Bdellovibrio bacteriovorus: one gene and its partner. The protein of the gene in region 1 binds, or shares a complex with, the protein of each later gene. Links are inferred from orthologs where the notes say so. Each region holds a gene or a part of one and is shown on either strand. Other genes may lie near its edges. The genes, in order: trxB and trxA.

What was found.
Region 2: the proteins of trxB (region 1) and trxA are in contact, whole or in part, in a crystal structure (PDB 1F6M), measured with the Escherichia coli proteins. The link is inferred for Bdellovibrio bacteriovorus from one-to-one orthologs.

The regions. Positions count from the first base shown.
Region 1 is NZ_CP020946.1:3,443,689-3,458,354, reverse strand. What follows is about bases 5,894-8,865. They hold trxB (thioredoxin-disulfide reductase), read left to right. Parts: upstream 5,894-6,893; coding sequence 6,894-7,838; downstream 7,839-8,865. Other genes in these bases: B9G79_RS16495 (hypothetical protein), read left to right, coding at 8,525-8,865; B9G79_RS16500 (response regulator), read left to right, coding at 7,846-8,343; B9G79_RS16510 (2Fe-2S iron-sulfur cluster-binding protein), read right to left, coding at 6,499-6,786; B9G79_RS16515 (hypothetical protein), read left to right, coding at 6,187-6,495; trmB (tRNA (guanosine(46)-N7)-methyltransferase TrmB), read left to right, coding at 5,894-5,935. Outside these bases: speA (biosynthetic arginine decarboxylase), read right to left, coding at 1-211; leuS (leucine--tRNA ligase), read right to left, coding at 295-2,685; B9G79_RS16530 (GGDEF domain-containing response regulator), read left to right, coding at 3,188-4,186; B9G79_RS16525 (cation diffusion facilitator family transporter), read left to right, coding at 4,231-5,268; more of trmB, read left to right, coding at 5,237-5,893; more of B9G79_RS16495, read left to right, coding at 8,866-9,262; B9G79_RS16490 (S8 family peptidase), read left to right, coding at 9,249-10,982; B9G79_RS16485 (hypothetical protein), read right to left, coding at 10,979-12,109; B9G79_RS16480 (PilZ domain-containing protein), read right to left, coding at 12,355-13,212; B9G79_RS16475 (HAD family hydrolase), read right to left, coding at 13,308-13,970; B9G79_RS16470 (OmpA family protein), read right to left, coding at 13,997-14,512; B9G79_RS16465 (O-methyltransferase), read left to right, coding at 14,625-14,666.
Region 2 is NZ_CP020946.1:1,435,971-1,450,465, reverse strand. What follows is about bases 7,334-10,134. They hold trxA (thioredoxin), read right to left. Parts: upstream 8,997-10,134; coding sequence 8,670-8,996; downstream 7,334-8,669. Other genes in these bases: B9G79_RS06920 (hypothetical protein), read right to left, coding at 9,067-10,089; B9G79_RS06930 (hypothetical protein), read right to left, coding at 7,851-8,522; B9G79_RS06935 (hypothetical protein), read right to left, coding at 7,334-7,716. Also shown: rod shape-determining protein MreC, read left to right, coding at 1-866; B9G79_RS06965 (hypothetical protein), read left to right, coding at 863-1,399; mrdA (penicillin-binding protein 2), read left to right, coding at 1,396-3,381; rod shape-determining protein RodA, read left to right, coding at 3,384-4,508; B9G79_RS06950 (lytic transglycosylase domain-containing protein), read left to right, coding at 4,815-5,534; B9G79_RS06945 (hypothetical protein), read left to right, coding at 5,727-6,287; B9G79_RS06940 (iron-containing redox enzyme family protein), read right to left, coding at 6,358-7,005; more of B9G79_RS06935, read right to left, coding at 7,036-7,333; LPS export ABC transporter permease LptF, read left to right, coding at 10,249-11,352; B9G79_RS06910 (DNA-processing protein DprA), read right to left, coding at 11,525-12,472; B9G79_RS06905 (LysM peptidoglycan-binding domain-containing protein), read right to left, coding at 12,517-14,154; B9G79_RS06900 (tetratricopeptide repeat protein), read right to left, coding at 14,182-14,495. UniProt on the Escherichia coli protein: Participates in various redox reactions through the reversible oxidation of its active center dithiol to a disulfide and catalyzes dithiol-disulfide exchange reactions.

The DNA of each region.
Region 1 (14,666 bases):
ATTTAATAATTTCCGGAAAACGAATCATGATGGGAACGCGGATACCGCGGTCCAAAAGATCTTGGGTCAGCTCATGCAGATCCACTGTCGGACCCGCGGCGCCCATCGGAGTGACAGCAACATTGCCTGCGCTGTTAATTCTGAAATAACCGTTGCCCCAGTTGTTGATCCCATAAAGCTCAGCGCTTTTTTCAGGACTCCAATTAGACATCTCTTCTGGCCCTCACGACTAGGGGGCCCGGATAAAGGACCCCATGTTGTTTTTCAGGGGTCCTTTTCGGTAAAAGAACCCAGTTATTTAACGATCAAGTTCAAAATTTTGCCGGCTTTGTAAATCACCTTGTCGGGATTCTTGTCGCCAAGCACAGCTGCCACTTGTGGAACGGCTTTCGCCGCCGCGACCGCTTCCTGTTCGGAAGCCGCCACGCCCAACTCGATCGTGCCGCGCATTTTTCCATTCACTTGCACGCCGATTGTCACAGTGTCGTCAGCGCACAGGGTGTTATCATATTTTGGCCAAGGAGCCAAAGAGCAAAGTCCCTGTCCGCCCATTTTTTCCCACAATTCTTCAGCCAAATGCGGGGCAAACGGAGCCAGAATCTGTACCAGCGGTTTCAGAGCCAAAACAGAGCGGCACTCCGCGCGGTAAAGTTCGTTCACCAGAATCATCATGGCGCTGATCGCCGTGTTAAAGCTCATGGACTCGATGTCCTCTGTGACTTTTTTGATGGTTTTGTGAACTAATTTCTCGATCTCCAAAGTCAAAGCGGCATCGGTCGCCACATATTTGCCGTCATCGCTGACAACAAGGCGGCCGATGCGATCCAGGAAGCGTTTTACGCCGTCAATACCGGTCGGAGACCAGGCCTTGTCTTTATCCAAAGGCCCCATAAAGCTGACGAAAGTTCGAACAGCATCTGAACCGTGTGTCTGGCCGATTTCCTGAGCTGGGATCACGTTGCCACGGGATTTGGACATTTTTTCACCGTCGGGTCCCAAAACCATGCCCTGGTGGGCCAGTTTTTGGAATGGTTCATCATGGGTCACAAGACCGCAATCAAAAAGAACCTTCATCCAGAAGCGGGAATACAGCAAGTGACCGACAGTGTGTTCAGGACCGCCCACGTACAGATCCACTGGCATCCAGTACTTTTCAGCTTCCGCACTGAACGGAGCTGCATCATTGTTTGGATCGATATAGCGCAGGAAGTACCAGGAAGATCCGGCAGCTCCCGGCATGGTGTCGGTTTCGCGTCGGCCTTCTTTGTTGCCGTCCATGTACTTCACCCATTCCGCGTTGCGGGCCAGTGGAGCTTCTCCGGTGTCGGCGGGTTCATAGTCCGCCACTTCCGGCAATACGACAGGAAGCTCGTTCACGGGAACGCCGCGGGAACCGTCGGCAAAGTGTACGATCGGGAACGGCTCGCCCCAATAGCGCTGACGGCTGAACAGCCAGTCGCGCAGCTTGTACTGAACTTCGCGAACGCCCAATTTGTTTTCTTCCAGATAAGCCAGCATTTTTTTGATGGCGTCGGCTTTATTCAGGCCGTTCAGGAATTCAGAGTTGATCATGACGCTGTCGCCTTCAAATGGCAGTTGGTCACTTTCAAGCACGGTTTTAATTGGAATGTTGAATTTGGTCGCAAACTCGAAGTCACGCGCATCGTGACCAGGAACGGCCATGATTGCACCGGTGCCGTAATCCATCAGGACATAGTCGGCAATCCAGATCTCGATCTTTTCGCCCGTGATCGGGTGGATGGCGTGAGCCCCCGTGAAGACGCCGGTTTTTTCAGTCGTCGCCTTGCGGTCGACTTCTGATTTTTTCGCCGTGGCGGCAATGTATTCTTCCACCGCCGTGTGCTGCGGCTGGGAGGTGATCTTTTTGACCAGCGGATTTTCCGGAGCCATCACCATGAAGGTCACACCGTACAATGTGTCCGGACGAGTGGTGAAGACTTCAAAGCTGTCCTGTTCGCCATGAACCTGGAAGGTGACGCGCGCGCCTTCGGACTTTCCAATCCAGTTGCGCTGCGCCTCTTTGGTTCTTTCCGGCCAGTCGACTTTGTCCAGGTCATTCAACAGGCGTTCGGCATAGTCGGTGATTTTAAGCATCCACTGTTTCATCGGCACGCGGATGACCGGGTGACCGCCGCGCTCTGATTTTCCGTCGATGACTTCGTCATTGGCCAGAACGGTTTTCAAAGCCGGGCACCAGTTGACCGGAACTTCCTTCTGGTAAGCCAGGCCGCGCTCATACAGTTTCAGGAAAATGAACTGAGTCCATTTGTAGTAGTTAGGCTCACAAGTGGAGATTTCGCGGCTCCAGTCAAAGCTGAACCCAAAGGACTGCAGAGTTGTGCGGAAGCTTTCGATTGCTTTTTTGGTCGTGATGGCAGGATGGATCCCGGTCTGGATGGCAAACTGCTCAGCCGGCAGACCAAAGGCATCGTATCCCATCGGGTGAAGAACGTTGAACCCCTTGGCGCGTTTGTAACGGGAAATGATATCGGCCGGAGTGTAAGAGGCCATATGCCCAACATGCAAACCGGAGCCCGATGGATAGGGGAACATATCCAGCGCATAATATTTTGGTTTCACACTGTTTGTCTCAGCCTGAAACGCCTTGGCGTCCGCCCACTTTTTCTGCCATTTTTTCTCGTACTCGGTGAAGTTCAAACTCATAAAAACATCCTTCAAAATTCAAAGAAAAACACCACAACCATAAATAGCCAAAATCCCCAGACAATTCAACGAATAAGACCCCCTTAGCGCCCACATCAGACCCTTCCACAAAACACAGAAAATGTAAGAAAGTCTCCCCCGCCCAAAGTCCACAAAATCCCGAATGCCATCCACATTGTTTTAGATTCCCAATACTTCGCGCACGGGCGCACCAACAAGGTCCTGATCGAGGAAGGAGGGCTGGGGGGCTGGGTTCCGCCGCAAGTTCCGCAGGTCCGGGGGTAATCGTGGAACGCAATAGCTCCCGACGAGCCAAAGGGCTAGTAAGGAAGAAAAAAACCACCCGAGCGAGGACTGTTCGAAGCGCCGGAGCCCAGCCCCCAGCCCGGCTCCCACGGAGGCAGGATTAAAGTTTGGTAGTCTGGTCTTATGATTAGAAAATTGTCTAAATAATTCCCGGAATTAACCGATGAGTAGGGCAGAAGTTACACTGGTATGTAAGATGAGTTTTGAAGTAAGCCCTAAACAACCAAAAAGTCGCCGTATTCTAGTAATCGACGACGATAAGGATAGCCTGGAAATTCTCCTGGAGCCTTTGCGCTGGGAGGGCTACGACGCGCGCGGTGTGACCACCGAATCTGAAGCGCACAAGCTGATCGAATCCTGGATTCCTCACATTGTCATTTTGGACTGGATGGCGCCTTCCATGGCGGGTTTGCGGGTTTTGAAATCCGTGCGTGAGCGTCTGTCTCACGTTTCCTGCGTGTTTGTGTCGGAAAACTCCAGCACTGAAGCTATCATCGAGGCTCTGGACTCGGGTGCGGATGACTACATCGTAAAACCATTTGTGCCGCTGGAGCTTCTGGCGCGCATTCGCTCACAGTTGCGTATTCGCGATTTGCACGAGCAACTGCTTTTCGCCAACGAGAAACTCAAAGAGCTTGTTGATACCGATGACCTGACGGGTCTGTACAACATGCGTTCGCTGTATCAACGTCTGGACTTCGAGATGGAGCGCGGTCGTCGCTTCCACCGTGATGTCTGTGTCGTGATGATGGATATGGACTATTTCAAAACCGTCAATGACGGGCATGACCATCTGTTCGGAAGCTATGTGCTGTCCGAAGTGGGTAAGATCATTCGCGCCAACACACGCAATATTGATATTCCGGCCCGCTATGGTGGGGATGAATTCCTGATGGTGCTGACAGAGACCAATCATGCCGGTGCCATGTACTTCTGCGAGCGCCTGCGTGAAAACATCGAAAAGACCACTTTCCGCAATGGTGAGGACTCAATGAAGCTGACGGCCTCTTTGGGCTTTGCCATTACGATCCCGGGTGAAAACATCAGTGCCCGTGAGCTGGTCCGTCGTGCCGACCACGCTTTATATGAAGCCAAACGGGCCGGGCGCAACCAGGTGGCTCATTACAAACTGGATGCCGCTCCTGTGGTGGAAATCAAATCTGCCATTCATAAGCGCCGTAAGGCTGCTGGCTAATTAGTCGTTGACCTCGCCCGGGGTATCTAAGAAAACGCTCTTATATGCAAAGTTCTATTTCATCTGCTGAAAAAATCCGTAATCGTGCCGCGTGGATTTCTGCCATTGCCAGTGTCGTGATATTCACCATGAAGGTGGTGGCCTATCGCCTTACCAGCTCGACCGCCGTGCTGTCTGATGCATTGGAAAGTATCGTGAACGTCATAGCCGCCATCGTGGCGCTGTTTGTGATTCGTTTCGCCGCTCAGCCCGCGGATGAGGATCATCCCTATGGGCACGGCAAGGCCGAGTATTTCTCGTCAGCGTTTGAAGGCGGTATGATCTTTTTTGCCGCCATCATGATTATCGCCGAAGCCGCCAAAGCGTTGATTTATCATGAACCCACTCAGAAGCTGGAGATGGGTTTGTTGATCGTGGGCGGAGCCGCCCTGGTGAATCTGGCTTTGGGTTTGTATTTGAAGCGCGTGGGGACGACTCATCAGTCGGATGCCCTGAAGGCCAGTGGGGCCCATGTGCTGTCGGACGTTCTGACCACCGCCGGAGTGATGGTTGGTCTGGGGCTGGTTTTGCTGACCGGAATTCAGTGGCTGGATCCGGTGATTGCGATGCTGGTGGGTTTGCAACTGGCTTATTCAGGATTTAAAATTGTGCGCGAATCTTTGGGTGGCCTGATGGACCAGCAGGATATGGCGTCACTCGAGCTTCTGGCCAGTGCGCTGGAGAAAAATCGTGTGCCTGGTGTGATCAATATTCACCATCTGCGCGTGATTCGCTCTGGCCGATTCCATCACGTGGATGCCCATATGGTGGTGCCGGAATATTGGGATGTTTCTCAGGTTCACGCCATGACCAGTGATTATGAGGCTGCGGTGGTAAAGGATTATGAGTTTGACGGGGAGCTGGCTTTCCATGTGGATCCTTGTAAAAAATCCTACTGTGACAGCTGTGAGGTGCCTCAGTGCCCGATTCGTTTGCAGCCTTTCCGCCACCGGCCGGACTTCTCTGTGAAAAGCTTGACCGACGACCCGGCTCCGACTAATCAAGGGACCCATGACAGATCAGGCTCTAAGAAGACAAATTAATATCACCAAAGACCTTCCCAACCAGAATGCCTACACCCTGGCGTTGAACGGCGAATATGCGCATGTGGCTTTCGATGAGCTGCGTGCTCCGCTGAACAAGGGCAAATGGCGTTCGGACGTTTTTAAAGCTGATGCTGGCATGCCGATGGACGTGGAAGTGGGCACCGGGAACGGGACTTACTTTGCTCATCACGCCAAAACCCATTCTGACCGCCTGTTGGTGGGCCTTGAGCTGAAATACAAACCTTTGATTCAGTCCATCCGTCGCGCGGTGAATGCTGGCTGCAAAAATGCGGCGATCACGCGTTTCCACGCTTTCAACATTGATCATCTTTTTGCTGAGGGCGAGATCGACAACGTCTATATCCATTTCCCGGATCCATGGACGTCCCCGAAAAAGCCGAAGAACCGTTTCGTGTGCAAAGATAATCTGGAGCTTTTGTACCGTCTGCAAAAGCCGGGTTCTTTCATCAATTTCAAAACCGATTCTTTGGTGTATTTCCTGTGGGCGATGGATGAAATCCGTCAGTCTCCGTACAAGATCATTTTTGAAACTCAGGATCTGCACAATTCAGAAATGAAAGATCAGAACTTCGAAACGGCTTTTGAGAAAATCTTCCTGCGTGAAGGGATCAAAATCAATTTCGTCAGACTGCAGAAGGTCTAGCGGTCGGTGAAAAGGGCCCGCCTGCTGCGTTGTCGGGCCTTTTGCTTCTCTCCGACGTGCTTGGAGCACGCCTCCGTTTCGCAAAAGAACCTCCGCCTTGCATTCGAACCCTTTTGACCGACCTTGATTCCCGGCTTTTTGGGAGGGCTTTACTGCGTGAATCGCACTTTGGGCTGGTGTTGGGTGGCAGAAGTCCTCGTTTTAAATTTCCTTGGGGTATACTGAGAGAGTTTTGGGAACAGGGGGATTCTATGGCATCCTTTCTTCGTTTTTCCTTATTCTTCATTGGTGTATTTTTCTTTTTTGGATTAGAGCCGATTCTTGGTGCGATCACTCGTGAAACTGATTTTGTGACTCCGGCAGAGCCAGCCACGGTTCTACGCAGCTCTGTGATTCCCTGTTATGGACGAAATCAATCCGGTATTGGGCGCAAAACCAATATGTCCCGGGTTGAAGGGGAGCGCTGCTCGGTTCCGCAGCCGGTGGAAGCCCGTCGTCTGGATCGCCCGGATCACGAAGTGGATGATCCCGGCAAGGAATTTAAACACCGTGAACTGTAAGATTCACCAATATGTCGCGTCGACCGTGATGTTGCCCTGAATGCGGGTCTGGCAGCTGATGCGAACATCCGAAGAAAGCCCGTTTTTTTCGCGCAGAAAATTTTCTGTGTCGTTTTCAGCAGATAGATTCTCTTTGCCTTCCACAATAATGATTTTGCACTTTGCGCAAACGCCGTCGCCATCACAACTGGAAGCCACGGGAAGGCCCGCATCCAGTAGCGCCATCATCAGGACGGTGTCAGCAGGAACCTCTACGGCAGGCATGTTCTTTTTAAAAGAAATCACGGGCATAGCCCATTGTAGCTGACGCAGTCCAAAACGTGCAAAGAACTAATGAAAACGGGGCTATTTGTGGTAGCCTTGATCCGTTATTGTCCCGACCAATTGTGAGGTAATCTATGACTCAGGATCAAAAAGTTGAAAACGTCATCATCATCGGTTCCGGCCCTGCAGGCCTGACTTCCGCTATTTATACTTCCCGCGCCAATCTGGAGCCTTTGATGATTGAAGGTGAAGAGGCCGGCGGTCAGTTGATGACCACGACCGAAGTTGAAAACTTCCCAGGCTTTGACCACGGGATCACGGGTCCGGACCTGATCACAGTCATGAGAAAACAGGCCGAAAGATTCGGCACTCGTTTCATCACTCGCAATGTGACGAAGGTGGATTTCTCCCAGCGTCCGTTCAAAGTGTGGATCGGTGACAAACTTCACTTGGCAAAATCCATTATCATTTCCACTGGCGCCAGCGCCAAGTATCTGGGTCTGCCTTCTGAAAAAGTTTACGCCAACCGTGGTGTTTCTGCGTGTGCAACTTGTGACGGTGCCTTCTTCCGCAATCAGGAAATCGGCGTTGTTGGCGGTGGTGACACAGCGATGGAAGAAGCGCAGTTCCTGACTCGCTTTGCCAGCAAGGTGTACCTGATTCACAGACGTGACCACTTCCGTGCCTCCAAAATCATGGTTGATCGTGCGCTTAAGAACCCAAAAATCGAAGTGCTTTACAACACCGAGGTGACCGAGGTTCTGGGTGACGGCAAGGGTATGACCGGTGCGAAAATCAAAGGCACTGTTGATGGCGCTGTCAAAGAACTTCCGATCACAGGTCTATTCCTGGCCATTGGCCATAAGCCGAACACCGACCTTTTCAAAGGTGTTTTGGATATGAATGAGACAGGCTATTTGATCACCCAGCCCAACACCACGTATACTAATATTCCAGGTGTCTTTGCGGCGGGAGACGTGCAAGATCACGTATATCGTCAGGCGATCACGGCAGCCGGTACAGGTTGTATGGCGGCGATCGATGCTGAAAGATGGCTGGAAGCCCAGGAAGCTCACTAAGGAAGATATGAAGGACAAAAGAATCAACACCAAGGATTTGATCGAAAAGATCGAAAAGATGACCAAGGCCCGCATCGCTTCTCAGGAAGTGGTGCCTTTGGATCAGTTCCGCGAAGCCAAGAAAAAGCTGGATCCAAAAATCATTCTTGTGATCGAGGATGACGAAACCATGCGCCTGGCGATGAAAAGAATCCTTGAGAGTGAAGGTTATGTGACGAAGCTTGCGGCCGATGGCACTGAGCTTTCGACAGTGCTGGATGATCACTCGGTGGATCTGATTCTGATGGACGTGGGACTGCCTTGGATCAACGGTTTTGAACTGGCGCAACTTCTGAAAGAGCACCGCGATCTGAAAAAAATCCCGCTGGTGTTCGTGTCCGGCAAAGCTTCCGAAGAAGACATGAAAAAGGCCTTTGAGATCGGCGCTGATGACTACATCAAAAAGCCATTCGACGTTGAAAAGCTGAAAAAAACCGTGGAAACGCTTTTGAAGCTGAATCCGTAATCGAAACCAAACTGATTGAATAAAATATGGACCCCTCAGCGAGTGATTGCTGAGGGGTTTTTTATTACAGACCAAAGTTCTGTCTCAAAACGGGAACACAGTCTGTTTCCATACTTTCCCAATACTTCTTGCAGAAAATAGTGAACGTGGCCCCCCTTTTAGCGATAGAATTAAAGGACTCATGGCACGTAAACACGTCATCATCTTACTTATTGTAATCACAGCGGTTGTTGCGCTTTCGCTGTTCCTTAAAAAGGATCAGGAGCCGACTTTGGCGGAATCCTTGAAAGAGGCCGTCGATGTTGTTGAATCCTCTGAAGACCGTTTAAGCGAAGAAGACATCGCCATGCAGTCCCCGGGCGCGCAAATGCAGGTGACCGAGATCCCTTCGCACGGCCAGAATCAGGCGGAAGAATCACGTCGTTTACTGGAGCCAAAAAGAAAGCAGACCGTTTTGCCAAAACCGGATGATCGCCGTCTGGCGCAGTCATCTGTTTTGTCCGGCACTTCCTGGAAAGTGTGGGAGGGTGTGGCCGCCTATCCGCAGTCTGCGGGCAAACGCAGTGCTTACTTGGCTGAAATCAACGGTTACTATCTGGTCGAAGAAGACGGCTTCCGTGGCGATGACCGTCACTTCTCGGCATCACAGCCCCTGGCCGTTTACAACGAGCGCAAAGGGATTGCGGGCGTTGTGACGGGCACCATTCAGATCACTGTGAATGAAGGTGTGAATATCGATTCTCTGATTCAGGAATATGACCTAAAGGTTGTGGGTTCGATGCCGGAAGCGAATATGTATTTTGTGACCTCGGCACAGGACACATTCAATTTGTCCTCTTTGAAAGAACGTTTAAGCAGTGAACCTGGTATCAGTCAGGCCCAACTGGAAATTTTGAGCAGGAAGTATGAAAAGTTTTAGTCCTAAAGCCAAAATGCTGATGGGCCTTGCGGTGATAGCTGCTATCACGGGGACTTTATTTACTAACTGCGCGAAAAACAGCTTCACGGCAGTTGGTGAAGAACTGGCCGGTACGGGCGCGGACCCTTTGTTAGGTTACGCCTGGCATATCAATAACACCGGACAAAAAGTTTTTGCCGCCGATGCCGGGACCGCCGGTGTGGATTTGAATCTGTTGCAGACATGGACGGCGGGGCTTACTGGAAACGGAATCAAAATTGTGATTTCCGATGACGGTGTTCAGGATGCCCATCCGGATTTGAAGGACAACTTCCTGTATGGGGTTTCCAAGAATTATCACAACGCAGCTCCGTACACCTCCAGCAATGCGCCTCCAAGTTCTTCCGATGACAATCACGGCACATCCGTGGCGGGTCTGGCGGCGGCCGTCGGCGATAACGGCGTGGGCAGCAAGGGTGTTGCTTACAAAGCCAAACTGCTGGCTTATAACTTCCTGTCCACGGGTGTTTCGCAAACCTACAGTCGCATGGCCGAGCAACTGAGTGGTGGTTATGACGTTTACAACATGAGCTGGGGGAACTCGCAGAATTATCTGCCGGATCCTGTGGCCGCCTGGGAAACAGCATTGCTGAACGGGGTGCTCAATGGTCGCAGTGGCAAAGGTTCCATCTATGTAAAGTCTGCCGGCAATGACTTCCTGGTGGAATGCAAAGGCTCGACGGACACTTACTGCATCGGTAACTCGAATCTGGATCCGGACAACAGCACGCCTTACACAATTCTGGTGACGGCTTTAAATTCTACGGGTGATGCGGCTTCGTATTCTTCTGTTGGTTCGAATGTGTGGATTTCGTCCTTCGGGGGAGAGTCCGGCGATGATTCTCCGGCGATGGTGACCACCGACCGCACCGGTTGCAGCGCAGGTTATGCTCAGACCAGTATCTCTGGCAAAGTGGAGTTCGAACGGGGTAGCAACGGAAACAGCAATTGCAATTACACGACGACTTTCAACGGAACTTCTTCGGCGGCTCCGGTTTTGACGGGGGCGATTGCGCTGCTTCTGGAGGCAAATCCGAATTTAAACTGGCGTGATGTGAAATACATTCTGGCGAAAACGGCAGTGCAGGTTCGTCCGAACTCTGGCGCCATCAGTAATCATCCTTTGCGAAATTATCCGGGGAACTCTGCCAAGAATGTGATTTTGCCATCAGGTGCGGTCTGGGAAAATGCGTGGGTCACCAACAGTGCGGGATTCAAATTCCATAACTGGTATGGATTTGGCCGGGTGAATGTGGACGCCGCTGTTTCGTTGGCAAAAAATTATACCTCGACATTCACCACCAGCCTTTCCAGCACGGCCTGGATTGAAAACACCACACGCGTCGCAATTCCTGATTACAGCGCAACCGGCGTCAGCAACACCGTGACGGTGACAGACAATTTGCGCATCGAAGGGGTTCGTATCCGCTTGAAGGTGGATCATGACCGGGTGGGTGATCTGGGCGTGGAACTGACGTCGCCGTCCGGGACTAAAAGCATGATTTTGAATATGCGAAATTCTTTGTTGGGTCAGGTTGATTTTGACAACGAAGTTTTCCTGAGCAACGCCTTCTTCCAGGAACGTTCCAACGGCACCTGGACGATCAAGGTCATTGATGGGGGTTCGACCTTCAATGGCGATCTGGTCAGTTGGGGCGTTCAGATTATCGGAACGCCTTAATTTCCAATAAACATGGATGAAATGCAGCGGGTTTCAAGATTCCCGCTGTAATACGACGTGGAGCCTACACGGGTGAAGGTCTTTGTCGTGCTGTCATAGGTGAACTTTTCAATGTTGTACGGAATATTTCCGGTCGTGAAGTTCGTGGTCACGGCACCGCCCGTGGCGACATACAGATGCCCCTCTACTTCGTCATAGACCATCGCTGAAGCCCCGTAGATCACACTTGGAACCTCATAGGCATTCACCGGATCTGAAATGGTGTTGGCGGTTTCATCGACCTCATAAGTGTAAATAGAATTCAGCATGGAGCCTGAGATCCCCGCATACGCAACCGCAATGCGCCCGGAATCAGGCATATACACTGAAGCGGTCGGATAAGCCGTCAAGGCAGGTCCTGATTGTGCCGCCAGACATCCTGTCGTTCCATTCCAGCCGGTCAGTCCATTCATGATGCCGATGCGGTTGTTGGCACTGGAGGCATTCTGGGAATGAGTGTAAATGATGTTGTAACCGGCGGCATTGGAAGACGTTGGATAGGTCGCAAGGGACGTGATGTTGGTGGCCGAAGCACTGCAAGATCCACCGGGTCCCTGAACCCAGGCATTGGTGCCTGTTCCGGTTTCGCGGGATTTACCGGTGTCCAGTTTCTCAATGGCGGTCGTGCGGCTGATCAAAAGACCATCGACGACGGAAAGCAAATAGCGAGCGGCCGATTGTAATGCGCCGATAGGGGCCGTTGCGGAGGTGTTGTTATAGAAAGTCTGTCTTTCGCCAAGCAGGTCTTTTTTGATCAGCTCGATGCGACGTTGTCCGGTGTGCTCAAGCAACGCCAGCAGATGTTCATCGTCGTGATCCACAATGCTGACCGGGGTGGTGCCCGGAGTATCCAGGACGGAAGAAAAATCGGCGATGCGCCCTTCGTACTGGGCAGTTTCAAGGCCGATGCGGAAGATCACATTGGAGGAAGTCGTCGCACTGTAAGTGGTGTTGCCGGTGCCGGAATAGCAGGCGCCACTTGCGATGTACAGATAGCGGGGTTTGGAAGCTTCTTCCAATTCTTTCTGACAACCCGTCAGCAGACCTAGTGTGGTCCCCATCACAACAACGTACTTCAGTGTACTCATAAAGACTCCTTGATGGATTTCTCAAAATTAGATATCGGTTTTGTGTTAAAGAGTCTTGACGGTGATGTGAGAAAACTGGCCTCGATGTTTCATTAAGAGGCTTTAACACAATAATTATTCTGAAAATTTGAAAGATAATTAAGGAGCAAACAATTCAGCTTCGCAATTTATACGACGATAGTCGTGAATGGGCGCAGATGCGCAGTCCTGCGAAACAGCATTTTTTGATAGAGTATAGAGTAAGATTAGCCGGCGCTGCGACGAACTTGATCCTGATAAGCTACGTAAGCTTTCAGCAAAGCATCCAGACGCAATGTCATGGTGACATCCTGTTCGATGAACATCAAACGGCGAGGGTCTGCCAGGTCACCCACGATTTTGGCGCGGAAGAGCAGGCGGGCTTTGGATGGATCCGGTTCAAATGGATTTACGATAATCAAATCGAAAGGCTTATTCAGGAAGTCTCTTGGGATTTCGTCTTCAAGCATGGTCCCGCTTAAAGAGATGTCCTTGGAATAAGTGCGGAACGAACGAACCTTGGAAACCAGCACGACTTCAATTTTGAAATTGTGTCGGGGATCGCGACGACGGTCAGAACCCTTCGGCTCTGACTTGGCTTGTGCTTGTGGCACTTCTTCGGGTTCGTCGTTTTTCTTCTTGGGCTTTGGCATGTCGGATTTGTCTTTGCGGATCTTGGCCAGATCCAGATCATCTCCGTTGAAATCTTTTTGGTGATAGCCGCCGAGTTCACGGTGCTTCAGCGGAATGTCGCCCACAACCACTTGGGTGTAGGGACTGTCAGCACCCCCATTGGTGGCCGGCGCATTCTTGGTCGCCGTCAGGGTGTTTTCATTTTCACCTGGAAGAGAAGGCATACCGCCTGGCTTCGGAGGCTGAACGATAACGAAATAGTTCTGATCAGATTCCAGGAAGTCCTTGATAGACAACCAGCTTTCCCAGCCCGGTGTCCACAGGAAGAATTTGGCATGAGCATGTTCGGGAATGGACAGGATCGACACTTGAGCTTGCACAACAGACATAGGCTTTGTCTGCGTCTTCGCCTCGGCATCATAAATGATCCAGATTTTACCTTGGGTCTTCATTCCACTCCTCAAACTAATTCCTATAGAAGTTATCGGAGTTTTTTGGTTAATCCTTTACACTGCTCCCACGAATGGGACTAAGGTCCAGCACGTTCTCAGGCCCGGACTGAGATTCTTTCAACCAGAGCTGAGAGATCCTGATAGTGTTCCAAAACGGCCAGCGGTTCGTACTTTTCCAGAAGGGGAGTTGCCGTATAACCAAAGCCGATGGCAATGGAGGCCACGCCGGCTTTTTGGGCGGAAACCATATCCGGAATGCCATCGCCGATCATCAGGGTGTTCCCCGGCAGACGGCCGGCCAGCTTCATCATGGTTCTTAAAGGAAGCGGGCTGGGCTTTCGTTCTTCAAGTGTATCAGCACCAAAAACATTCACCCATGGATACTTGTCCAGACCCAGATGTTTCAAAATGACCTTGGCGGGAATTTCATTTTTATTGGTGATGATACCCATAGGCCCCTGATAGCGGGACAGGAAGTCTTCCACACCAGGATAGATGCGGGTTTTTTGCAGCATCTCTTCTTCGTAGGTTTTCAGGAACTCCATTTCCAGAGCGATGATGTCGGCGGGTTCCAGTGAGTCGTCTTTAAATAAATCGGCGATAAGCTTTTTAATGCCTTCGCCGATGTGTGCGATGATCAGTTCATCGCTTAAGGTGGGTTTGGAATGGTTTGCCAAAGTGCGATTGACGGCCACGATAATATCCGGGGCCGAGTCAATCAAAGTGCCGTCAAGATCAAAGACAAGAAGTGGATTCATAAGCCACTATCTTGCCGTTTCTGACGTTATTCGACAATCTCAAAGTCCACGCGACGATCCCGCGCCATTTGAGAGGACGTTCCCAGGCTTTCACGGGCTACGGCCCCCTTGCCGATGGTTTCAAGCTTATCCTCGGACACTCCGCGAGACACCAGATAGTCGCGCACGCGCATCGCACGGGCTTCTGACAGGCGCAGGTTGCGATCAGCATCGCCTTGAGGGTCCGTCAGACCAGAGATGCGAATTTTCTCATAAGAGTTCGAGGTCTTCTTCAACTCGCTGGCAATTTCATCCAAAGCCCGGCGGCTGGAGGCGTTGAGTTCGGAACTTCCGACATTGAATCGAATGTTCTGGGAAAGAGTTGAGAACTTGGTTGATTTTCTTAAGTCACCCGCGGCTCCGGAAAGGGCTGAGTCAGGACCGCGATTGCCACGCTGGCCAATGACGTTTTCATCCTCTTTTTTGGATTTGCTGGAACATGCACCCAGGGCGAACACCAGGGTCAAAGATGCGGCAATTTTAAGTGCTGAAGACAAATGCATGAAAATACCTCCGTGTTAATAGAAACAGGTCCTTTAAGGCTAAGCGGCGACGTAAGTGCCGGGCAAATTAACTTCCTGTTAACTTCACAAGAGGGATGTGCGAAGATAGGGCATGCGTGAATCCGTGTTAAGCCACAAAGACAATTATATGCTT
Region 2 (14,495 bases), 2.0 Mb from region 1 along the record:
AACCCTTCAGCCTTCTGGGCAGCGCGGTTTCTGAATCCTTCTATGGCTTCAGCTCCGGCGTCAAAGGCACCACCGCCATGTATCTTGATCTTATCAACATCAAGAAGCACAGCGAACAACTGGCCAGCACCAACAATGAACTTCAGGCGCGCCTGGAAAAAATGAACGAGTTGCTGATTGAAAACGACCGCCTGCGCGGTCTTTTGACGTTCAAAGAACAAACCAAAATGTCCCTGATGGCAGCGCAAGTCATCGGCCGCGACCTGGTGATTGATCACAACACCATCACGATCAACAAGGGAACTCAAGACGGCCTGAAAGCCGGCCAGGCCGTGATCACCACGGGCGGGGTTCTGGGTTACATCTTTAAACCGGACACCTTCACTTCGCATGTGATGCTGATCACCGACCGCTATGCGGTGGTGGATGGTATCGTGCAAAGAACCCGTGCCCACGGGATTGTCGAGGGTAAATCCCAGTACAGCAGCACTCTGCAACTGAAATACGTGGAAAGAACCGAAGACGTTCAGGAAGGCGACCTGGTTGTGACCGGCGGCCTTGACAACATCTTCCCTAAAGGGTTCCCGGTGGCCGTGGTCGATTCCGTGGAAAAGAAAACTTTCAGCGTATCCTTGAAAGTCGACCTGCGCCCGGTGGTGGACCCTTACAAAGTGGAAGAGGTCTTTGTCGTGCTTCAGGGTAACAATGAGGATTTCGGCGACAAGTTCGCGCCTGCATCTGCAACTGCGACAACCGAAACCACGGCGGAAGGCGCTGCGCCCGCCGCGACTCCGGCTGTGAAGCCGGCGGCGACTCCGGCAGCCAAGCCGGCGGCGACTCCTAAACCTCAGGAGAACAGACAGTGAAAATCCGCTGGAATGCCCTTTTGAATTTCCTGGTTTTCCTGGCAGTGCTGATGCTGCTGGCGGGATTCCAGACAACCTTCTGGTTCCAGCTTTTCGGGAATGTTCCTTCCCCGCTGCTGTGGCTGAATCTGGTTGTATATATGATCCTTTATCGTAAACCGTTCCCGGCCATCTTCACGATTTACGCCATGGGCTTCATTTTGCTCACATTCACCGCGATGCCGCTGAAGATGATGTGGATCAGCCTCATTATTCTCTTTACCTTGGTCTATACTATCAAGAGTCGCGTCTTTTGGTCCGGCTCAGGATATTATACGATTATGTGTGCATTCTCTGCCGTGGCCTATCACCTGATCTATTTCTTTGGATCCATGGTGCTGGAGAAAAACCCTGCGAGCTTTGAGATTGTCGATCGCCTTGTACAAATCATCCTGACTCCCTCCTTTGCATTCCCGATGTACTGGCTGCTGGCCAAGATCGACAAGGTCACTCAGGACGAGCTGGTTCATGAGCCCGGAGGATTGGAGCTATGAGTACATACGTCAGTAATCCGGACGAGGCAAAAGAGTACCTGGGCCGGTACAAGATCTTTTATATCGCCATCGGCTTTGCCCTGACCATCTTCACGATGCGTCTGTGGTATCTGCAGATCATTTCTGGTAATGAGCTGCGCGAGTTCTCGGAAAAAAACCGTATCAAACAAAACAAAATCACCGCTCCGCGCGGTCTGATGCTGGATCGTGATGGCAAAGTGCTGGTGGAAAATCTGCCGGGCTTTGAGGCCATCCTGTCCCCGCAGTACATCGAAAGCCTTGATGAGCTGGCGAAAACTGTCGGCCCGGTTCTGGGCATGGAACCGGAAAAAGTGGTTCTGAAGGTTCAGAAAAGCCGCCGCCAAAACGGTCCGTTTGCACAGATCCGTCTGAAAGAAAACCTGAGCCGCGAAGAAGTCTTCCGTCTGAAACGCATGCGTCTGGACACTCCGGGCCTTGAGATCCGCGAATCCATCGTGCGCTTCTATCCATTGCGTGACAACGGCGCACAACTGTTTGGTTACGTCGGAGAGATTTCCAAGCGTCAGTTGCCGGTACTGAATGACCTGTACAAAGGCGCACTGAAGTTTGACCAGGGTGACATCATCGGTAAATCAGGTCTGGAAGAAACCCTGGAAAGAGACATCCGTGGTTCTGACGGCGTCAGCTTCATCCAGGTCGACGCCCACGGGCGTGAAACGGTAACTCAGACACCAAACATTTACGGTGAGCAGATCAAGGACATGATCCCGGTCCACGGGAACAACGCGATTCTGACGATTGACCGTGATATCCAGGAAGCCGCCTTTAAGTCCTTCATGAGCTTAAACCGCATCGGTGCGGTTGTGGCGATGCGAACCAACGGTGAAATCCTGGCCTGGGTCAGCACCCCGTCCTTTGATCCGAATGAGTTTTCCACCGGTATTTCCGCGCAGACTTGGTCCAAACTGATCAACGATCCGTTCAAACCTCTGCGTAACAAAGTTATCCAGGATCACAATGCCCCGGGTTCGACTTTCAAACCTTTGGTGGCAGTTCCCGCTTTGCAGGAAAAAGTGATCACTCCGACGACGATTGTGTCGGCTCCGGGTGTGTTCTACTTCGGCCGTCGTCCTTATCATGACCACTTAAAAGGCGGTCACGGTAACATCACGGTGTTTGAAGCTTTGGAACGATCCTCCAACGTGTTCTTCTATAAGATGGGTATCGCGTTGGGCGTTGATAAAATGTTCGACTATATCAGTCTGCTGGGCATCGGTCAGAAAACCGGTATCGAGCTGGCGCGTGAGGTTTCCGGAACCATGCCAAACTCGGCTTGGAAAAAATCCACTGTCGGCGAAGAGTGGCAGCCGGGGGAAAACCTTTCCACAGCGATCGGTCAGGGTTTCGTGAACGTGACTCCGCTTTCCATGGCGATTGCCTACAATGCGATCGGCACCGAGGGTAAAGTTGTAAAACCGTTCCTGCTTCGCAAGATCATCGACCAGGACGGAAAAGTCCTGCGCGAAAACTTCCCTCAGGTGGTTCGTGATCTGCAACAGACTCAGCCTAATGGTGTGAAGATCTCTGCAGAAACGTTTAAAACCGTCAAAGAGGGCATGCGCCGTGTGGCCAATGGCGAGCGCGGAACTGCGAAGCGCTACAAGGTTCCGGGCGTGCAAATGGCCGGTAAAACCGGGACAGCACAGGTTATGGGCTTCTCGGCGGATCAGATCTATGCGAAGTGCGAAAGCCGTCCGATTCACATGCGTCACCATGGTTGGTTCATTGCGTTTGCTCCGGCAGACAATCCGGAAATCACCATCGCCGCTTTGGCAGAACACTCGTGCCACGGAAGCTCCGGTGCGGCCCCGATTGTTCGCGACATTGTTGAAGCTTATTTCATGAAATATCACCCTGAAGTGATCGAAGCGGCGTTGAAAGCCACCGGTGGAAAACGTGCGCAAGCACCGGCCGCCGGACCGGAAGTTGAAGGAGAATAAGAGTGTTTACCTCTTTGCATGTTGAAGAAAGAACCCTCTTCAAAAAATTAGACATCAATCTGATCATCGTGATCCTGGCCCTGAATGTGATCGGCCTGATCAATCTTTGGAGTGCGACCCACGGCCCGACCACTCAGGACGTGGCATCCCTGTTCATTTCCCAGATCATGTGGTTGATCGTGGGCTGGACGGTTTTTTTGGTTGTGACCATTGTTGATTATTCCATCGTCACCAGAATTGCCCTGATTGCCTATGTCCTGAATCTGGGCGCGATTTTGTATGTGACCTTCTTCGGTAAGGTCGCCTTGGGGGCGCAGCGCTGGATTGATTTGGGTTTCTTCCGTTATCAGCCTTCTGAAACCATGAAACTGGCGTTAATCATGCTGATGGCCAAGATCCTTGCCACTCGCAGCACCCACGGCTCAGGCATGGGCCTGAAGGAACTGGCGCTGCCTTTGACAGCCCTTCTGATTCCGTTTGGTCTGGTTGTTGAGCAGCCGGACTTGGGAACCGCGATGATGCTGGCCGCGATCGGCGGATCCATGCTGATCTTTGCAAAAATCCGCAAAACCATTCTGGCAACGATCATCGCCCTGGGAATCATCGCGATTCCGATCGCCTGGAAATTCGTTTTGCATGATTATCAGAAAAACCGCGTTTTGACGTTCCTGTCCCCGACCAGTGACCCACGCGGCACCGGTTACAACAGCATCCAGTCAAAAATCGCCGTGGGTTCCGGCCGCTTCTTCGGAAAAGGCTTTATGAAGGGCACCCAGTCCCAACTGGAGTTCCTGCCGGAACGTCACACGGACTTTATTTATTCTGTTCTTAGCGAAGAACACGGGTTCGTGGGCTCCATCGCCGTGGTGGGTTTGTTCTGCTTCCTGTTCATCACCGGAATCCGTATCGCTTCGAACGCCCGCGACAAATTCGGAGCGTTGTTAACCGTGGGAGTCCTTTGTTACATCTTCTGGCACATGTTTGTGAACATCGGAATGGTGATTGGACTGCTGCCGATCGTAGGGGTTCCTTTACCACTGCTGTCTTACGGTGGTTCCAGCATGCTGACCACCATGGCAGGCTTGGGATTGGTTTCCAGCGTCGCCTACCGCAGATATCTGTTCTAGAAATTCCAAAATCAAAGAAACAAAAAAGCTCTGAAGCACCCCTTCAGAGCTTTTTTTATTTTGATGATTCCCCTGAGTCCGGGCACAGCCCGGCCCTGTCTCTCAGTGACTGTCTCATTCTCAGAATTTATCCCAGATCGACTAACCACTAATCAGACAGTGTTCATACTTTGATTGACACCCCCCTTTGCCAGACTCAATTGATTCCGTTTAAAAGGTGCTTCAAAGCAAGACCTGAAAGATTCCGCACACCTGGCCACTCGGCATGGCCCTTGAACTATACCTCTGTAACAGGAGGACGCGGATATGAAAACGAAACATCTCAAAATCGGAATCGCCTTTGTCACCGCATCGCTCACGTCGGTTCTATTTAACAACTTCTCTTTCACCCAGTGGCAGCGCCCTGAGGTGCCAGCGATGGAAAGCGTGAACGAAGCTTCACGTGTTTCTCACGCGAAAGAACTGCTGGGTGGCGGCTATAAAGGCAGTGACGCCCAGAAAATCGAAGGCCAAAAGGCTTTGAACGAAGCCATTCTTTCCAAAGTGCAAACTCACCTGCCGGCAAAGTTCAAAGGCCAGGCACGCGCCATTGCCCGCACGGTGATTTCTGAAAGCGCCAAATACGGTATGGATCCGGTGTTTGTTCTTGCGGTGATCAAGACGGAATCCAAATTCAATCCCCTGGTTGTCGGCCGTCACGGCGAAATTGGTCTGATGCAAATCAAACCCGACACGGCGGAATGGATCGCGAAAAAATTTGACCTGCCTTTCAACGGTAAAAAGACTTTGCAAAGCCCGTCTGCGAACATCAAGATCGGCATGGCTTACATGAACTATCTGCGTGCGAAGTTCGACAAGAAGGCGATGAAGTATGTCAGTGCCTATAACATGGGTCCGACAAATGTGCGCCGTCTGCTGGCTAAAAACGTGAAACCGGCAGAGTACAACTCAAGAGTAATGAAGAACTACAGCGTTCTTTATTCCAACATCAATTCCAAGAATCCACACACCGTGGCTGCTCTGTAAGACAATCCTGTTCCCGCTCGCAAATTCGAACAGCGAGCGCCTCACCAGGGGTTCAATCCATAGGCTGCTAAGGTTGCCAAAGATTGTCCCCTTTTTTGCGTTTCTGACAGCCCACCGGCTTCTACCACTATTTAATGGTTTCTCGCATTGGAACAGTTATCGCAAGGTTTCCTCCCATCAGGAGAAAACCATATGAAAAAGAGTCTGACGGCCCTGGTGGCCCTGTTCCTATTAAGCAGTATTGGCCAAGCAGCCCCTTATTACACTGGCATTGGCTGTAACGAGGAAGGCACGTCCTGCATCGCTGGAAAGCCCTCTAAACGCGTTTTGCAGTGGTCCCGCAAAGGCACTGTTGATGAGCTGGGTTCCCGTTGTGAGAAGTTCTTCGATAATCTGGAACAGCGCCAGCGTGTGATCGGCTCCCAGCGCGCGATTGACCTTAAATACAAAAACTTCACCTTCAGTTGGGTTGCCGGCGATCTGGATCAGAATGGTCACGCCAAAATCAGATGCTCTATCGAGCTTCACTCTGAAATCGCGGATGTGAAAATCGTGGGCGAAAAAGTAAAGAGCCTTTACTGGGTTTGTGAAAACGAAAACAGCGGTGGCATCTGCAAAAACTACGAATCCGACTGCGAAACTCTTCGTCAGCAGACACTGAAGGACCCGACAGTTCTGGATGCGACAATCTATCGTGGCGCTTCCCTGATGCAGGGTAATATCTGTGACGTGGTTGCCGCTCGCTTCAAATAGTTCTGATTTCTCTCTTCTCTAATAAAAAAAAGCCGGAGTGTTCCTCCGGCTTTTTTGTTTTCTGCGCGCTTTAAGCGGCGTTGCGCCCCCGGGCCCGGGATATCTCGCGGCATTCGTTCAGCATCTGTTCATAATAGCTCAAGGTCTGCCGCAGGTTCTGCATCACCACCACCTGATCATCTGGTGGCAACGAGGCGATCTTGCTCAGAGCCTCTTCCGTATGTCCCACGTCCTCTTCAGCATGCACGCGGATGAAATGTGCGGCTTTCGGCCCCCAGGCCTTTTCAATGCGTTTATTCATGTAATCACCAAAGTGCGCCGCCAGCGCCTCCAGCCCCAGAATGTAACCAAAGAAAGCCATCGGCGAATGATGTTCGATATAATAGTACTGGGTCTGATAAAGGGCGCAGGTGCCTGGCATCTCCGGCCACTCTTCCATTTTGCTTCCCAGAGTTTTCAGATCATTCACCAGCAGCTTGTCGTGCCCTTTTTCCTCTGCACAGTGAGCCAGGAAGCGATTATGAAACTCGGGCGCTCCAAATGGTGTGCGCGCACCAGCCATCGCCAGCAGCCGCGTGGTGTGACGGGCAAAATAGAATGTCTGCGACACCCAGGCAGAATAGGCATTTTTGTCCTCCCACGGAAAAGCTTCGATCTGCTTTTTGGAGGAACTCAGAAGGGTCATCAGTTCATCGTTAACGTTCTTATTGTTAGGCATGTGTCTCTCTTTTCAGGTTTAATAAAACCATTAAGCTGCAATTTTAAGATTGTTTCTGCGAACTTCACGCAGACAGGTCACGTGGGATCTTTTATCGGCCCACAGGCTTTCCACCAGGTCATTGGACTTCGGATCCGGAAGAGGCACAACCTCCCCTTTTGCCGTCATCAGGATTTCACACTCATAGTTCATCTTCATCACACTGCCAAAATAGGCGGTTCCGCTTTTTTCCGCTTTGCGCCGGACGTGCAGATCCTTGCGGGCTGTGCCCACCCAGCAGTCCCATGGCGAAGCTTCCATCACCTTGCTTCCCAGCGCGATGATGATTTCGGCCCAGTTCACCTCGGCATTGCGCGAACGGTATTCGGGAATCACTGTCAGGTACTCCATGCTCATCAAAGTATTGATGCCACGGCTTTTGAATTTGTCGATAATCGCCTGATCAAAGGCTTTCATATAATGGTGGTCACGAAGGGCGTCCGAGCGCAGATCAAAGGCGCTGTACAAATGGAAACCGAAAACTTTTCCGTTGTCGGTCAGGCAGACAACAATGTCATTGCGATGAAAATCATCCGGATTCAAAGGTTCGCCGACTTTACCCAGCACCTCTGAATAGACCCGCCTCCATACTTCGTAGACGTCGTTGCTTAATTTTACTGTTTCGGGATTCAACTCGCGTGGATTGAAAAGGTGATACTGAAACTTACCCATACACTCTCCTTCCGGCAGAGTGTTTCGGATGTTCCAGTTGTGAACTTGATAGTGTTTACTAATTTAAGACGTTTGATTCTGAGAACCTGTGACTTGTGTGCTGTGTTTCTCAAAAAATCACATTGCAAAAAAAATCAGTTGCGGATCATTTCAACTTTCTCAAGAACGATCACACAGTCCGGGCGCTTGTTGCGGTAAACCGGAGCCATTCTGCGAATTTCGCAGTTCATCGTCAAACGCTCTGCCGAACGGGCTTCGCGCAGTTGATGAACAGGAACATCCGGAACAAATGTGCCATCCACTTCACCATTGAACACCAGATTGCAGGCATCGATGATTTTCTGGGTGACGGCTTCTTCTCTTTCAAACAAAGACCACCACTCATAGGTGTTCAGTTCTTCAAGAGTGTAAGAGCAGCAGTCAAAGAAATTGAAATTGCGGAACAACTGAACGTGTTCTTTGGAATAGATCTCGATGATATCCTCGTTCTGAATATGATTGAACAGATCAGAACTTGGCACCAGCCCCAGACGACGGAATGCCTTCCAGGTGAAAGAAAGACTGTCGTTGATTTTGTAGCCTTCAGCCAACTGGGAATGACACAGCTCCTGATAGAAGCGCACTTTTTCAACGGCGTCTCTTTTCTTATCCAGAGGCAAACGGGAAAAATACGGAAGACCCGGAACATACGGGCGCACGGTTTTACCTTCAGCTTTCAGCATCAGGGAAATATCCATGGTGATCGTCTTGAACTCTTCGTTCAGAACTTCGTGTTCACTGTCTTTAACGTAAATTCCTGGGTACATGATATCCTCGGTCGGCCCAACAAACATTGTTTGGGGTTCTGTGAAGTATCATAGTGAAACGCCGGACTCTTGTCCAATTCAAACAAAAAAAGGCCCCCATTGGGAGCCTTCTTTACCTACTTCTAATAATTCTAAACAGGGACGCGATTAAACGTTTTTGTTCAGGAATTCAAGAATAGCGTCTTTCGGGTGGTTGCCAACCAATTGGCCCACTTCGCTGCCGCCTTTGAACAACAACATCGCAGGGATACCGCGGATGCCGTATTTGCCAGGAACGCTTGGATTCTCATCCACGTTCACTTTTACGATTTTCACTTTCGCACCCAACTCCTGTGCAACTTCTTCAAGCTTAGGAGCCAAAGCACGGCAAGGTCCACACCACTCGGCCCAGAAATCTACCAGTACTGGAGTCGAAGAGTTTAGAACTTCTGCATCGAAAGACGTGTCTGTAACTGCTTTAGTAAATGTGCCCATGAATGGCCTCCGTAATATCTACACTCAATGTGATCACGGAAACCTTATCGTCAAGCCCGGTGAGGATCAATTACTTTTTAAAGAGGGCTTTGGTGAACTCTTGGCGCAACTTATCGAGTTCGTTGATGTTTTGACTATCCCAGTCAGCTTCCAGGGCCTTTTGGCGTCGACGCGCCTCAACCCGAGTCACGGTGCTATTCGGAGAGACCTTCACATCTTCCACAAGCTTCGCATACTTAGCCATCTTTTCTTGAAGTGCTTTATCAGCGTTTTTCAAGTTCTCTTGAGCGCGTGCAATCAACTGGGCCTGCTCGTCTTCTTCATTCCCCAGGCCTGTCCCCGGCAGTGGAACTTCGACTTTTTCAACCTCTGGTGCCCCGCCACCCAAAAGCTCTCGTTCAAATGCCTTCAGATCGACATCCGGAAAATCCGATGCCGCCTCCGCTGCCGCACCGCGCTCAGCATCTGCTGCCGCCATTCGATCACCAAAGCGGAAGGTTGGCTTTTCCCTTTGCTCTTCATCAGTTACAAGCTGGCCTTCAGAGTTTTCATCAATTCTTTCCGTGCGCAAAGACGGATCGCTGTTGGCTTCAACTTCTTCCGTGGAGCCCTTGATAAAGATCGCTTCTTCTTCCGGAGAAAACTTTCCGCCCCCTGCCACCGTGGTCCCGGACTTTTGCGGGCTTTCCACGTGCATGGCTTTGTTCAGGCGCTCCAGCAGCACGGCCTCATCATGCCCGAGCATGCGACCGATCACTTGCACCAGGCGCACCGGCGCCACCGGAGACTCCAGCACCATGTCGACGCGGATCTTAATCAGATCCTGAGGATTGGGCTTAAAGTTTGCCGGGAAAATAAGCACGGATTTTCCCTGCCAGCGGGTCATTTCTTTCAGACGTTTCCCCACGCCCAGCGAGCTGACTTTACCGCCCTTCCCCGCACCGACAACAAGATCCGGATTGAATGCCAGCATTTGCTCAGCCACAGCGTATTCGCTGGACAGACCGATGACATCAAAGCCCACCTTTTTCAAAGTGCCTTCAACAGACATCAAGTCAGCATAATCCTCGTAAACCAAAAGAATCTTGTTCATAGTTCTATTGTCAGATAAGCAGAGTCATGGGTCAATAAGGCTTCTTCTGGACAATGGGCGCGATGACCTTGGGCCCAAGGCGCTCTAGAATAGGTTCAACACACGGAGCCCCCGGCGACTGACACTGAGACCCAGGGGCGACCAAAACGGAGACCAGATTTGAGTATTTTTAACGGAAAAAAAGCCGCGCAGTACATTTTCTTTGAGATGCTCCCGAGTTTTATTTTGGGATTACTGGTGTTCGTCTCCATTATTTTGATGTTCCAGGTTCTGCGTTTGACCGAATTTGCCCTGGTCCATGGCGTGGCCATGAAAACCATCGCTGAAATCATTGGTTACGTCATTATCTCCATGCTGCCGATTCTGTTCCCGATGGCTTTGCTGTTCTCGGTTCTATTGACCTATGGACGTCTCAGCCAGGATTCTGAGATCGTGGCCATGAAAGCCTCGGGCCTGCCAATGGGCACTTTGCTGCTGCCCGCCCTGGTTCTGGCCACTTTGGTGGGTGTTATTTCCGCGCAGATGTCCTTCAACATCGCGCCCTGGGGCAATCGTCAGTTCGAGGTTCTTTATTCCCGTCTGGCCAACACCAAGGCCGCTGCCATCATCAAGGAAGGCACCTTTGCCGAAGGCTTCTTTGACATGGTCATTTACGCCAACGAGGTCAACACCGACAAGGGTCTGCTGAAAAAAGTTTTTATCTATGACGAGAAAAACGGCGACGTGCCTTTGACCATCATTGCCAAGGCCGGCGAAATTGTTCCGGATCCCACACGTCCGGGACATGAGATTTTGCTGCAACTGAATCAGGGTGAAATCCACCGTCAGGCCAAAACCCATACCAAAATCAGCTTTGACACCTATGATGTGCGCTTCTCGGAACCACAGAACATCGAGGAAAAAGCCAAGTCACCACCCTCTTTGACTTTGGAAGAAGTCCGCAACCGCCTGAAAGAGGACATCAAAGACAAAGAAGTCCGTCGCACTCTGCAAAGCGAGTATCACAAACGCTGGGCCATCTCGGTACTTTGTATCGTCTTTGCGATGATCGGCGTGGGCTTGGGAACAACCACCAACCGCCGTGCCGCCAAAGCCGGAGGCATGATTCTTTGTATTGGGATCATCATCTTCTATTGGATTTTGTACGTGGCTGCAGAAGGTGCGGCACGCAGTGGTGCTTTACCAGCGGCGCTTGCGATCTGGACACCGAACGTTCTTTTTGCTGCTTTGGGTGTGGAAACTTTAAGAAGAAACTGGAACTAAGATCGGGCTTGAAAAATAGAGCGATGCAGTAGCATCCTTACTACCACGGTCGTCCCTGACCACATCGCCCCTCCCTTACTTCAAATGGTAGGGGCAATACCAAGAGCTTGCAAAAGGTTTTTTTAGATCATTTCATTTTTTTCCCAAGCATTTTGGTCACTTAGCAACCCCACTACAGGTAGTGTTGCGACTCAACTGTCTCACCTACCCCTGCTGGTGATATTTGTTCACCAGCATTTTCCGAATGGAAAAACATGAGCAAGTCTTGGGCATCGCGAACCGCCTGCGCACCGTCCATTAACAAATCCAGAGCGCCTTGAAAATGCGGATCCAAAGGATGACCTGGAACCACCCAAACCGGTCGTCCGATCTGCGCGGCCTGATGGGCGGTGATCAGCGTTCCACTGCGACGACGGGCTTCCACCAGCAGACTGGCCCGCCCCAACGCGGCGATCAGGCGGTTGCGATGATGGAAGAGATGTTTGTGCATTTTTTGCTGATGATCATATTCACTTAAGAAACAACCACCCTGCTCAATCACAAGCCCCATCCACTCTTTCAAGTTGGCGGGATAAACTTCACCCAAACCGGATGGCAGCACCACCACCGTCGGGCAGAACTTGCGCAAAGCCACACTGTGGGCCTTTTGATCGACACCGCGGGCACCGCCGCTGATGATGCAAGGCCTTTCCTGCTCGCAAAAAGCTCCCAGCTCTTTTTCCATCCACAACAGGGAATCCGCCGCCGGCTCCCGACTGCCCACCACCGACAGGGTTTTGGCATTCAACCACGCGGGCGAACCACGATAGCTCAGGGTCAGCGGCGGATCCGCCATCTGATAGCACAGTTCCGGGTACAACACTTCGCCATAGACGACAAAGTTCACCCCCTGCATTTTCAGTTGCAGACTTTCCTCGCAGTGTTTTTTGAACAGCTCATGGTTTTTCACCAGGGCGTCGGCCAGATCCGGAAACCGGGGGCGAAGTTCGGCCAGCACCTGATCGGCCGCAAGCCTTCCGGCACGGGCCAGCTCAAGATAAAGGGCGTGAACCCCGTCGCGCTCAACGGCGTACAGCGGGTGACTTTTTAAAATTTGCGAAATGGAATAAAGATCGTTCATAAGAAAAAAGGCCCTGCAATTTGCAGAGCCTTTTTGAAAGGGTCTTAAAAATCAAGATCGGAATCATCCAGTCCGCCATCCGGCGACGGAGCTTCTGCCGGAGTGCTCGGTGCATCTTCAAATTCCTTTTCAAAATCCTCATCCACCTTGGCCGGAGCTTCAACCACCGGAGCTTCACGCATGGCCTGAACCACCGGCTTGCCGACATAGTCGCCCACCAGGATGTTGTCGGAAGCTTTGATCACGTATGCGGTGGCAAAGTTTGGCGACACACGCACGATCTTCACCGAGCCCACCACGCGGTCATTCATCACCGCTTCGTTTTTCTTGTTGCGTACACGCTCATCCGCAAACACCGACAGCGTCTGGCCTTCCTGCAGCCCCGAAGCAGAACCACCATCCAGGAACACCAGAGTGCTGTTACCAAAGATGTTGCGCTTTTTATCGAACTGCCCGCCCATGATTTTTGCCCCCACGCCGGACACCAGCCCCGACGGCGTTGGATCAATCATCGGCAGTTTTCCTGGCGTCAGGATCGCGCCCACGTCCACCGGCTGAATGGCTTTTTTCACAATCGCGCGGTAGATATTCTGCTGGTCGTTCACTTTTTCCAGAACTTCGATTTCACCCTGCAGCTCGACCATTTGCCCCTGACGGTCTTTCACCAAAGGGTCTTTCACCATAGTCAGGTTTTTCTGGGCCACAAAGTCTTTGCCGCCATTGCTGTCCAAGCGCACATAGATGTACTGGAACTCACCAGCCGTCTTCATATCCATTTCAGTAGCCGTCACACGACCAACCCCCTGAACCGGAGCGTCCGCCAGATAGTATTCCAGATACTCAGGAGCAATAGGGAACTGGTTTTTCGGCAGCTCAATCTGAAGTTCCACCTTCGGGTCATTCATCGCGCCCATGCGATAGGATGGCAGACTATTGGGAAGATTCTTCAGCAGCGGAGCACGTTTTTTTCCACGCGGCAACACCACGGCATCACCCTTGGCTCCCGCTTCCGGCTTCACGTCCGTCACCACAGTGCCATCCGCTTTGCCCGCAGTATCAGCCGCCGCCAGATCCAGAGTCGGCGCTTCATCCGCCGTTCCAGGGAAGAACTGAATATTCATCTTCGGATCAATTTCGTGCGGATTCAAAACCGCGCCGTTGTTCAAAGACCAAATTTTCGGCCAGAAATTCGGATCACCGAAGAACGTTGTGGAGATCCCCCACAGCGTGTCGCCTTTCTGCACCTGATAGATTTCCGCCTCGCGATTGCCGACGGCTTTTTCCCACAGCTCTACGGAAGTGGGTTGTTCATTGTAGTTTTTGTAGATGCGATGGAATTCCGCCTCACGCGCGTAATCGGGTTCAGACCCCACGGCGCCAGTGCCCGGTGCCGGACTGAAGGTTTCCATTGTCTGGGTTTCCGGGGCCGGTGCGGATGGAGCGACGTCCTCTGTTGTTGGCTCAGGGCTTGCCACCTCCGGAGCCGGAGGTGCCGGGACATCTGCACCAGGCTCGTCAATTTCCTTAAACTCAGGCACGCTCGGCTCAACCACTTCCTGCTGCTGGCTTTCCAGCACGTCAAGTGGATCCGACTCCCAGGTCGCATCCGGTGGGTTGTCTTGCGCCTGTGCCAGCATTGCCGTCAGGATCAGGGCCATCATTACGGAGAACTTCTTGTTCATCACTCTTTGCATCCTTGCCGTGATTTTTTATTTCAGAATTTTCAACTCAGCATCTGCACGGAAAGATTCCGGGCTGCCCGGGTAACGGGAGCGGACATCCAGCAGGGCTTTGCGAGAAAACTCAGGCAGATTCATTTTTTTATAGGTCATGGCTTTGGCAAATTTGGCTGCAGCGACTTTGTTGCTGCGCGGATATTGCTTTTCGATTTGCGCAAAGTACTTGATCGCTTCTGCGTAATTACCGTTATCCACGGCCATACGACCCGCTACGAACAAGGCATTGTCGGCGTAAGGGCTTTGTGGATAGCGCGACAGAAGGCTTTGCAGGCGGCTCTTAAAGG